Regions from separate parts of the Streptomyces malaysiensis subsp. malaysiensis genome, predicted to be linked through region 2. Evidence: riboswitches for the same ligand, from Rfam matches in the RefSeq annotation. Region 2 holds a riboswitch; the other holds the start of a gene.

The links. A riboswitch is a leader RNA that binds a small molecule or an ion and turns the genes downstream of it on or off. The one in region 2 is predicted to bind cyclic di-AMP.
Region 1: linked by a shared signal. The riboswitch ahead of AB0E24_RS09010 (C40 family peptidase) and the one ahead of AB0E24_RS38255 (transglycosylase family protein) in region 2 are both predicted to bind cyclic di-AMP.

Annotation. Positions count from the first base shown of each region.
Region 1 covers NZ_JBEZNG010000003.1:436,568-440,819, reverse strand. Annotated here, with positions in the region: gene pcrA (DNA helicase PcrA) at 1-1,819, opposite strand, end outside; cyclic di-AMP (ydaO/yuaA leader) riboswitch at 1,976-2,162, shown strand; gene AB0E24_RS09010 (C40 family peptidase) at 2,171-3,346, shown strand; gene AB0E24_RS09005 (L,D-transpeptidase) at 3,448-4,218, opposite strand.
Region 2 covers NZ_JBEZNG010000029.1:80,016-84,267, reverse strand. Annotated here, with positions in the region: gene AB0E24_RS38265 (cytochrome P450 family protein) at 1-420, shown strand, start outside; gene AB0E24_RS38260 (transglycosylase family protein) at 574-1,572, shown strand; cyclic di-AMP (ydaO/yuaA leader) riboswitch at 1,826-1,993, shown strand; gene AB0E24_RS38255 (transglycosylase family protein) at 2,001-2,687, shown strand; gene eno (phosphopyruvate hydratase) at 2,916-4,196, shown strand.

The DNA of each region.
Region 1 (4,252 bases), on a different contig from region 2:
CCGCGAGGGTGCCGGGGTTCTCGCCCCGGTCCTGCTCGAACTCCAGGGCCACGGCCGCGAGCTCCTGGAGGTTCTCGATCCGGGTCTCGTCCTGCGGATCGGTGGACGTCTGGAGCTCGGCCAGATAGCCGGTGCGCTCCAGCACGGCCTCCAGGACGGTCGCCGGGCCCGCCCCGGACTCCACGATGGTGTGCAGCTCCTCCATGAGCGTGTTGAACCGCTTGACGGCGTTGGCCGAGCGGGCCGCCATGCCGTACGCCTCGTCGACCCGGCGCAGCGCCTGCGGGAAGGTGATCTTCTCGCGCAGGGCCAGCGCGTCGATCATGGCCTCCGCGCGCTCCCCGATACCGCGCTTGGGCACGTTCAGGATCCGGCGCAGCGGGACGGCGTCCTCGGGGTTGGCCAGCACCCGCAGATACGCGAGGACGTCGCGGACCTCCTTGCGCTCGTAGAAGCGCACCCCGCCGACGACCTTGTACGGCAGCCCGACCCGGATGAAGACCTCCTCGAAGACACGGGACTGGGCGTTGGTCCGGTAGAAGACCGCCACATCCCCGGCCCTGGCGTCGTCCGCGTCGGTCAGCCGGTCGATCTCGTCGGCGACGAACTGGGCCTCGTCGTGCTCGGTGTCGGCCACATAGCCGGTGATCTCGGTCCCGGCGCCGGCGTCCGTCCACAGGTTCTTCGGGCGGCGGTTCTCATTGCGCTCGATGACCGCGTTGGCCGCGCTCAGGATGGTCTGGGTGGAGCGGTAGTTCTGCTCGAGGAGGATCGTCCGCGCGCTGGGGTAGTCCTCCTCGAACTGGAGGATGTTACGGATCGTGGCGCCCCGGAAGGCGTAGATCGACTGGTCGGCGTCGCCCACCACGCACAGCTCGGCGGCCGGGGTCTCGTCGGTGCCGGTGCCCACCAACTCGCGCACGAGTGTGTACTGCGCGTGGTTGGTGTCCTGGTACTCGTCCACCAGGACGTGCCGGAAGCGGCGGCGGTAGTGCTCCGCGACGTCCGGGAACGCCTGGAGCAGATTGACCGTGGTCATGATGATGTCGTCGAAGTCCAGCGCATTGGCCTCGCGCAGCCGCGCCTGGTACATCACATACGCCTCGGCCAAGGTCTTCTCAAAGCCGTCCGATGCCTGTCCGGCGAAGGTCTCCTCGTCGATCAGCTCGTTCTTGAGGTTGGAGATCTTGGCGCTGAAGGACTTCGGCGGGAACCGCTTGGGGTCGAGGTCCAGATCCCGGCAGACCAGCGACATCAGCCGCTTGGAGTCGGCGGCGTCGTAGATCGAGAACGACGAGGTGAAGCCCAGCTTCTTCGACTCCCGGCGCAGGATGCGGACGCAGGCGCTGTGGAAGGTGGACACCCACATGGCGTTGGCCCGCGGGCCGACGAGCTCCTCGACCCGCTCCTTCATCTCGCCCGCCGCCTTGTTGGTGAAGGTGATGGCGAGGATCTGGCCGGGGTGTGTGCCGCGGGCTCCGAGCAGATACGCGATGCGGTGGGTGAGCACCCGGGTCTTGCCCGAACCGGCGCCCGCGACGATCAGCAGCGGCGAGCCGGTGTGCTCCACGGCGGCCCTCTGCTGCTCGTTCAACCCCTGGAGCAGGGCGGACGGGTCCACCACGGACCGCGCCGCGCCGTCCCGGTAATGGGACTCCCGGGGCACGGGCGCGTCGAATCCGCCGCTGAAGAGGTGATGCGGCACATCCTCGGCACCGCCGTGGCCAGGGTGCGCCGAATCCTCGGGCGGCGGGGGCTGCTCCTCGTCCGAGGGAGGCCCGAGGTCCGCCAGGAAGCTGTCGTCAAAGAGGCTGCTCATCGCTCACCGAGTCTAGGCCGCCCCACTGACAGCCGACCTACGAACATCACGAAACGGTTTCGGGCAAAACGCCCACCAGCCTTCACAGAAGCCCCACGCGTTGGCTACCGTCCTGCCTCAGGCGGCCCGAGATCCGTCGGCGAACCGCGCCGGCACGGGTGGCCTCCGCCGAGTCCGGTATCGCCGTGAGGCGCCCGGAGCCGGGGACCCAACAACGCAAGACCGGGGTGAATCGGCCGGAAACGGTGCGGCACGGACAGTGCCGCCCGGAGACGGCCGTAGGGCAGCCTTCCGAACCGCCCGAACCCGACAGCTAACCCGGTAGGCGGTCCACGGAAGGAGTCGCCTCCCTTGGCGTCGCACCGCAAGCCGCGGAGCCGAATACCCGCCCCGCTCACCGGCCACGGCCGCCGTACGGCCGTCGGGTTCACCACGGCCGCCCTCGCGTCCGTCACCCTCCTCTCCCAGACGGCCAACGCCGCACCCGCCGACCCCAAGCCGGCTACGCAGTCGCTCGAGAAGGTCAAGGAGAAGGTCGACACCCTCTACCACCAGGCGGAGACCGCCACCCAGCACTACAACGCCGCCAAGGAGCGCACCGACCAGCAGCGGGGCAAGGTCGACAAGTTGCTGGACTCCGTCGCCCAGCGCACCGAGAAGCTCAACGAGGCGCGGCGCATGCTCGGCCAGTACGCCGCCGCCCAGTACCGCGACGGCGGGATGGCCCGCTCCGCCGCGACCCTGCTGTTCTCCAACAACCCGCAGGACGTCTTCGACCAGTCGCATCTGATGGACCGGATGACCGGCCGGCAGAAGCAGGCCGTCGACGACTTCCAGAAGCAGCGGGCGGAGGCCGCCAAGGAGCGCGGCAAGGCCAGCGAAAGCCTCGCCTCGCTGACCTCGGCGCAGAAGCAGCTGAAGATCCAGAAGAAGACCGTCCAGGACAAGCTGACCGAGGCCCGGCGGCTGCTGGCGAATCTGACCGCCAAGGAGAAGGCGCGGCTGGCGGCGATCGAGAAGAAGAAGGCGGAGGAGGACCGCCGTAAGGCCGCCGCACTCGCCGAGAAGCAGCGGCAGGAGGCCGCCGCGCGCAAGAAGCAGCAGGAGCAGCAGCAACAGGAACAGCAGAACACGGGCAGCGGCTCCGGTTCGACGACGCCCTCGGCCCCGGCCGACACCTCCAAGGCGGCCCAGGCCATCGCCTTCGCGAAGGCGCAGATCGGCAAGCCGTATGTCTGGGGCGCCACCGGCCCCAGCTCCTTCGACTGCTCGGGGCTGACACAGGCGGCCTGGAAGTCCGCCGGGATCTCGCTGCCGCGCACCACCTGGGACCAGGTGAAGGTCGGTACGCGGGTCTCGACGTCCCAACTCCAGCCGGGCGATCTCGTCTTCTTCTACGACGACATCAGCCATGTGGGCCTCTACATCGGCGACGGGATGATGATCCACGCGCCGAAGCCCGGCGATGTGGTGAAGAAGGCGCCGATCACGGAGATGCCGATCTACGGGAGCGTGCGGCCCTCGTAGCCCCCTGGCGCCGGTATGCCGCTGCCCGGGGCCGGACCCCGGGCAGCGGCACCGTCATCGCCTCGGACGCGGGCTCGCGCTTCAGACGCGGCGCTCGTGCCTCAGGTGCCGGGCTTGCGCCCGTAGACGTACACGTCGTCGCCGTTCCGCAGCAGGCTCCAGTACTTCTTGGCGTCACCCTTGCGCATGTTGACGCAGCCGTGGGAGCCCGGCGGGGACCATACGCTGCCCGCGATCGAGTGGAACGCCTGGCCACCGTCGAAGAACTGGCTGTACGGCATGGCGACGTTGTAGAGCGTCGACCAGTGGTCGATGTTCCGCCAGTAGACCCTCTTCAGCCCGGTGCGGGTCTCGAAGCCGTCCCGCCCGGACCGCACCGGCACCGGTCCGTAGACCAGCCGGGAGCCGTCCTGGACCCAGCTCAGCTGCCGGGTGAGGTCGACGCAGGCGATACGGCCCTTGTTGGTGGGGCACTTCTTCGCCGCGTTCGGGTTGTGCCCCGCGGCCTTCTGGGCGTTGATGAGATTCATGACGCCCGAGGTGATCGGGCCCGCGTAGCCGATCGTCGGGCTGATGCCGTGGTCGATCTGGAACTTCTGGATCGCGAGACAGTCCGCCCGCGACTGCCGCCCGTCCACGGGGCGGCCGAGGAACCGCTCGGCCTGCTTCTGATACGGCCCCGCGGTGGTCGTGCACGACGACGCGGCCATGGTCACCGGTGTCACCGACCCCGTCGACCGGCCCAGTGGCCGCGTCTGGGCCTGCGCCGGACCGCCGACGGCGACCGCGAGCGGCACCGCCATCCCCACCAGCCCCAGAGCCACACCCGCGCGCCGCCCACGACGACTTCCGACTGCCCCCACTACCCCCATGGCCACTCCTCTCGACTGCCCAGCTCTTTACTAA
Region 2 (4,252 bases):
GACGAGCGGCTGCTGGCCGCCGGGGTCGAGGAGCTGCTGCGCTACGACGGACCCGTGGAGATCGCCACCTGGCGGTTCGCCACCGAGCCGCTCACCCTCGCGGGGCAGCGCATCGCCGAGGGCGAGCCGGTGCTGGTGGTGCTCGCCGCCGCCGACCGGGACCCCGAGCGGTTCGCGGCGCCCGATGTCCTCGACCTCGCCCGCCGGGACAATCAGCACCTCGGCTACGGCCACGGCATCCATTACTGTCTGGGCGCCCCGCTGGCCCGGCTGGAGGCCCGGACCGCGATCGGCACCCTGCTGCGGCGGCTGCCCGGACTACGGCTCGCGGCCGATCCGGAGGATCTGCGATGGCGCGGCGGGCTCATCATGCGCGGGCTGCGCACGCTTCCGGTGACCTGGAATTCCACCGGCGGCTGAAGGCCCAAGCCCCGTACGGCGCGACATAGGTGACGAAACATCAGCCGTGTGACCTCGGCGTGACCTGGGATACATCCGCTTGTGATGATCGAGGGCCCTCGCTATGTTCACCGGCAAACCCAGTCGCCATAGCGCCTAGGAGAGGTCAATCGCATGCGTTCCGGTAATGGTCGACACCGTCGCCCTCGTCAGGTCCCGGCCATCATCGTCGCGGCGGGGGTCACGGGGGCGGGCCTCGCCATCCCCCTCTTCGGGGCGGCCGGCGCACAGGCCGCCCCGGCCGCCACCTGGGACCAGGTCGCCGAGTGCGAGAGCGGCGGGATGTGGAGTGCCAACGAGGGCAACGGCTTCTACGGCGGGCTTCAGCTGACCCTCGACATGTGGAAGCAGTATGGCGGCGCGGAGTACGCCCCGCGCCCCGACCTGGCCAGCCGCTCCCAGCAGATATCCGTCGCCGAGGCGATCCTCGGCGACCGTGGCCCCGACGCCTGGCCGAGCTGTGCGCTGGGCGCCGGGCTCGCCGATGACGCCGGCGCCCCCGATGGGGACCCCGGCGGTGCGGCCACCGCGGACCCGGGCACGGGCCGCGGCGGGGACGAGCCGGGGGACCGAGGGCAGGACGGCTCCTCCTCCCCGTCGCGGGACGGTTCGGAGACATCCGGCAATACCGATAAGACGGATGAGCCGGGCTCGGCCGAGGGGTCCGAGGCGCCCGACGCCTCCCAGTCCCCCGACGGGCGGGACGGCTCGGAGTCGGACCGCCGGGCCTCGGACGGTCCGGAGTCGGGCGGTCCGGAGTCGGGTGGCTCCGACCGCTCGAAGGAGCCCTCGACGACTCCCTCCGCCGACCCCACGTCCTCCGGCCGCCACCGCGGCGCCCCGGACGCGGGGGAGCGGGCCGACGACGGCGGTTCGTCGGACGCCCGGCCCTCCGGGCGCCATGCCTCGCGCGAGGCTGCGGACCGCGAGCAGAGCCCCACGGGTGACGATTACACCGTTCGCCCCGGTGACAACCTGTCAGGGATCGCCGAGCACCGGAATGTGGCCCGGGGTTGGGAAGGGATCTACGAAAACAACGAGGACCTCATCGGGGTCGACCCCGACCTGATCATCCCTGGTCAGCGACTTGACCTCACCATCAGGGAGCAGTGATTCGGGGGGAATTGCCCGATCTGGTTCCGGTGAGACATACATCTCGTCACAATATCCGGGCCGTACCCCGTGTCCGATCTCTCCTCGCCCGGCCTACCTGCGTCGATGTGGACCGGGTGAGATCAATTACATACCCATTCGCTCCGCTTGGGGTGTTTGAACGTTCTCGGAAGGTGTGTTTACCGTTTTTCCGCTCGCCACCGCGGGCACCGCCGATCGTCACGCCGAATCCTGCCGGCGGTCGGGGGAAACCGACGCGTCAGCGCCGAAGGCAGGAGCGGGGGACCCAAGGTAGGTGCCGAGTGGCCTGTGGACACGGGCTTGTCGGCTAGGGGTGAAGCCGGGCGCGACCATCGCGACCGGCCGGGCAACTCACGTCCGAACCCGACAGCTCACCTCGTAGGCGTCGGTGAGGAAACGAACCAAACATGCTCAAGTCCAACGGGAAGCACCGCCGTCCCTCCAAGGCCACCCGTATCGCCGCACTCACCGGTCTCGCCGGTGCCGCCGTGGCGGCGCCGCTGATCGGGGCGACCTCCGCTTCCGCCGCCACCACCTCCCAGTGGGACCAGGTCGCGCAGTGCGAGTCCGGCGGCAACTGGTCCATCAACACCGGCAACGGCTACTACGGCGGCCTTCAGTTCTCGAGCTCCACCTGGGCCGCCTACGGCGGCACGGCCTACGCCTCCACCGCGGACAAGGCGAGCAAGGCCCAGCAGATCCAGATCGCCGAGAAGGTCCTCGGCAGCCAGGGCAAGGGCGCCTGGCCGGTCTGCGGCACGGGCCTGACCTCCGGCGGCAGCCCGTCCGCGCCGTCCGCGCCGTCCGGTTCGCAGGACCAGTCCTCGGCCTCCACCAAGTCGGCCCCGGCCGCCAAGCCGGCCCAGCCGAAGGCGGAGCCCCGTACCGCGCCCGAGCACGCCGCGCGCCAGGAGGCCCGTGGCCCGATCAAGAAGGGTGACGGCGAGTACAAGGTCAAGTCCGGCGACACCCTCGGCAAGATCGCCAAGGCGCACGATGTCAAGGGCGGCTGGAAGAAGCTCTTCAAGCTGAACAAGGACATCATCGAGAAGGCCGACCTCATCTTCCCGGGCCAGCAGCTGCACCTCCGCTGAGCCACGGCCACGGATACGGCTACTGCCTGAACGAGCCCCGGTCGAACGTGCCGCCCCGACGGCACGTTCCGCCGGGGCTCACGCATTCCCCGGAAATCCGGATATGTAATCCGGAATCTCGCTTTTTGTGTCACGCCCCCGTCTCGTGGGGCGGGCGAACGCGGGGCGCAGCCCTCCCGGCCCGTTAGGCTCGTGCTGCTACCGCAGACCCATACGAAGGAGAACCTCGTGCCGTCCATCGACGTCGTCGTAGCTCGCGAGATCCTCGACTCGCGAGGCAACCCCACGGTCGAGGTCGAGGTCGGCCTCGACGACGGCAGCACGGGCCGTGCCGCCGTTCCGTCCGGCGCCTCCACCGGCGCCTTCGAGGCCCTCGAGCTCCGTGACGGCGACAAGAACCGCTACAACGGCAAGGGCGTGGAGAAGGCCGTCCTCGCCGTGATCGAGCAGATCGGTCCCGAGCTGGTCGGCTATGACGCCACCGAGCAGCGGCTGATCGACCAGGCGATGTTCGACCTGGACGCCACCCCGGACAAGTCCTCGCTCGGCGCCAACGCGATCCTCGGTGTCTCCCTCGCCGTAGCGCACGCCGCCTCCGAGGCGTCCGACCTCCCCCTCTTCCGTTACCTCGGCGGCCCGAACGCCCATCTGCTGCCGGTCCCGATGATGAACATCCTCAACGGCGGGTCGCACGCGGACTCCAATGTGGACATCCAGGAGTTCATGATCGCCCCGGTCGGCGCGGAGTCCTTCTCCGAGGCCCTGCGCTGGGGCACCGAGGTCTACCACACCCTGAAGTCCGTGCTGAAGGAGCGCGGTCTGTCCACCGGCCTCGGCGACGAGGGCGGCTTCGCGCCGAACCTCGGCTCCAACCGCGAGGCCCTGGACCTGATCCTCGAGGCGGTCAAGAAGGCCGGCTACCAGCCGGGCCAGGACATCGCGCTCGCGCTGGACGTCGCCGCCTCCGAGTTCTACAAGGACGGCACCTACCAGTTCGAGGGGCAGTCCCGCACCGCCGCCGAGATGACCTCGTACTACGCCGAGCTGGTCGACGCGTACCCGCTGGTCTCCATCGAGGACCCGCTGAACGAGGAGGACTGGGAGGGCTGGAAGACCATCACCGAGCAGCTCGGCGACAAGGTCCAGCTGGTCGGCGACGACCTCTTCGTCACCAACCCCGAGCGGCTGTCCCGCGGTATCGACAGCGACACCGCCAACGCCCTGCTGGTCAAGGTCAACCAGATCGGCTCGCTGACCGAGACCCTGGACGCCGTCGAGCTGGCCCAGCGCAGCGGCTACAAGTGCATGATGTCGCACCGCTCCGGTGAGACCGAGGACGTCACCATCGCCGACCTGGCCGTCGCCACCAACTGCGGCCAGATCAAGACCGGCGCCCCGGCCCGCTCCGAGCGGGTGGCCAAGTACAACCAGCTGCTGCGCATCGAGGAGATCCTCGACGACGCCGCGGTGTACGCGGGCCGTTCCGCCTTCCCGCGCTTCAAGGGCTGAGCGGACACGTCTGACACCCGTCCCCGGCCGCGGTCCCGTACCGTGGCCGGGGACGG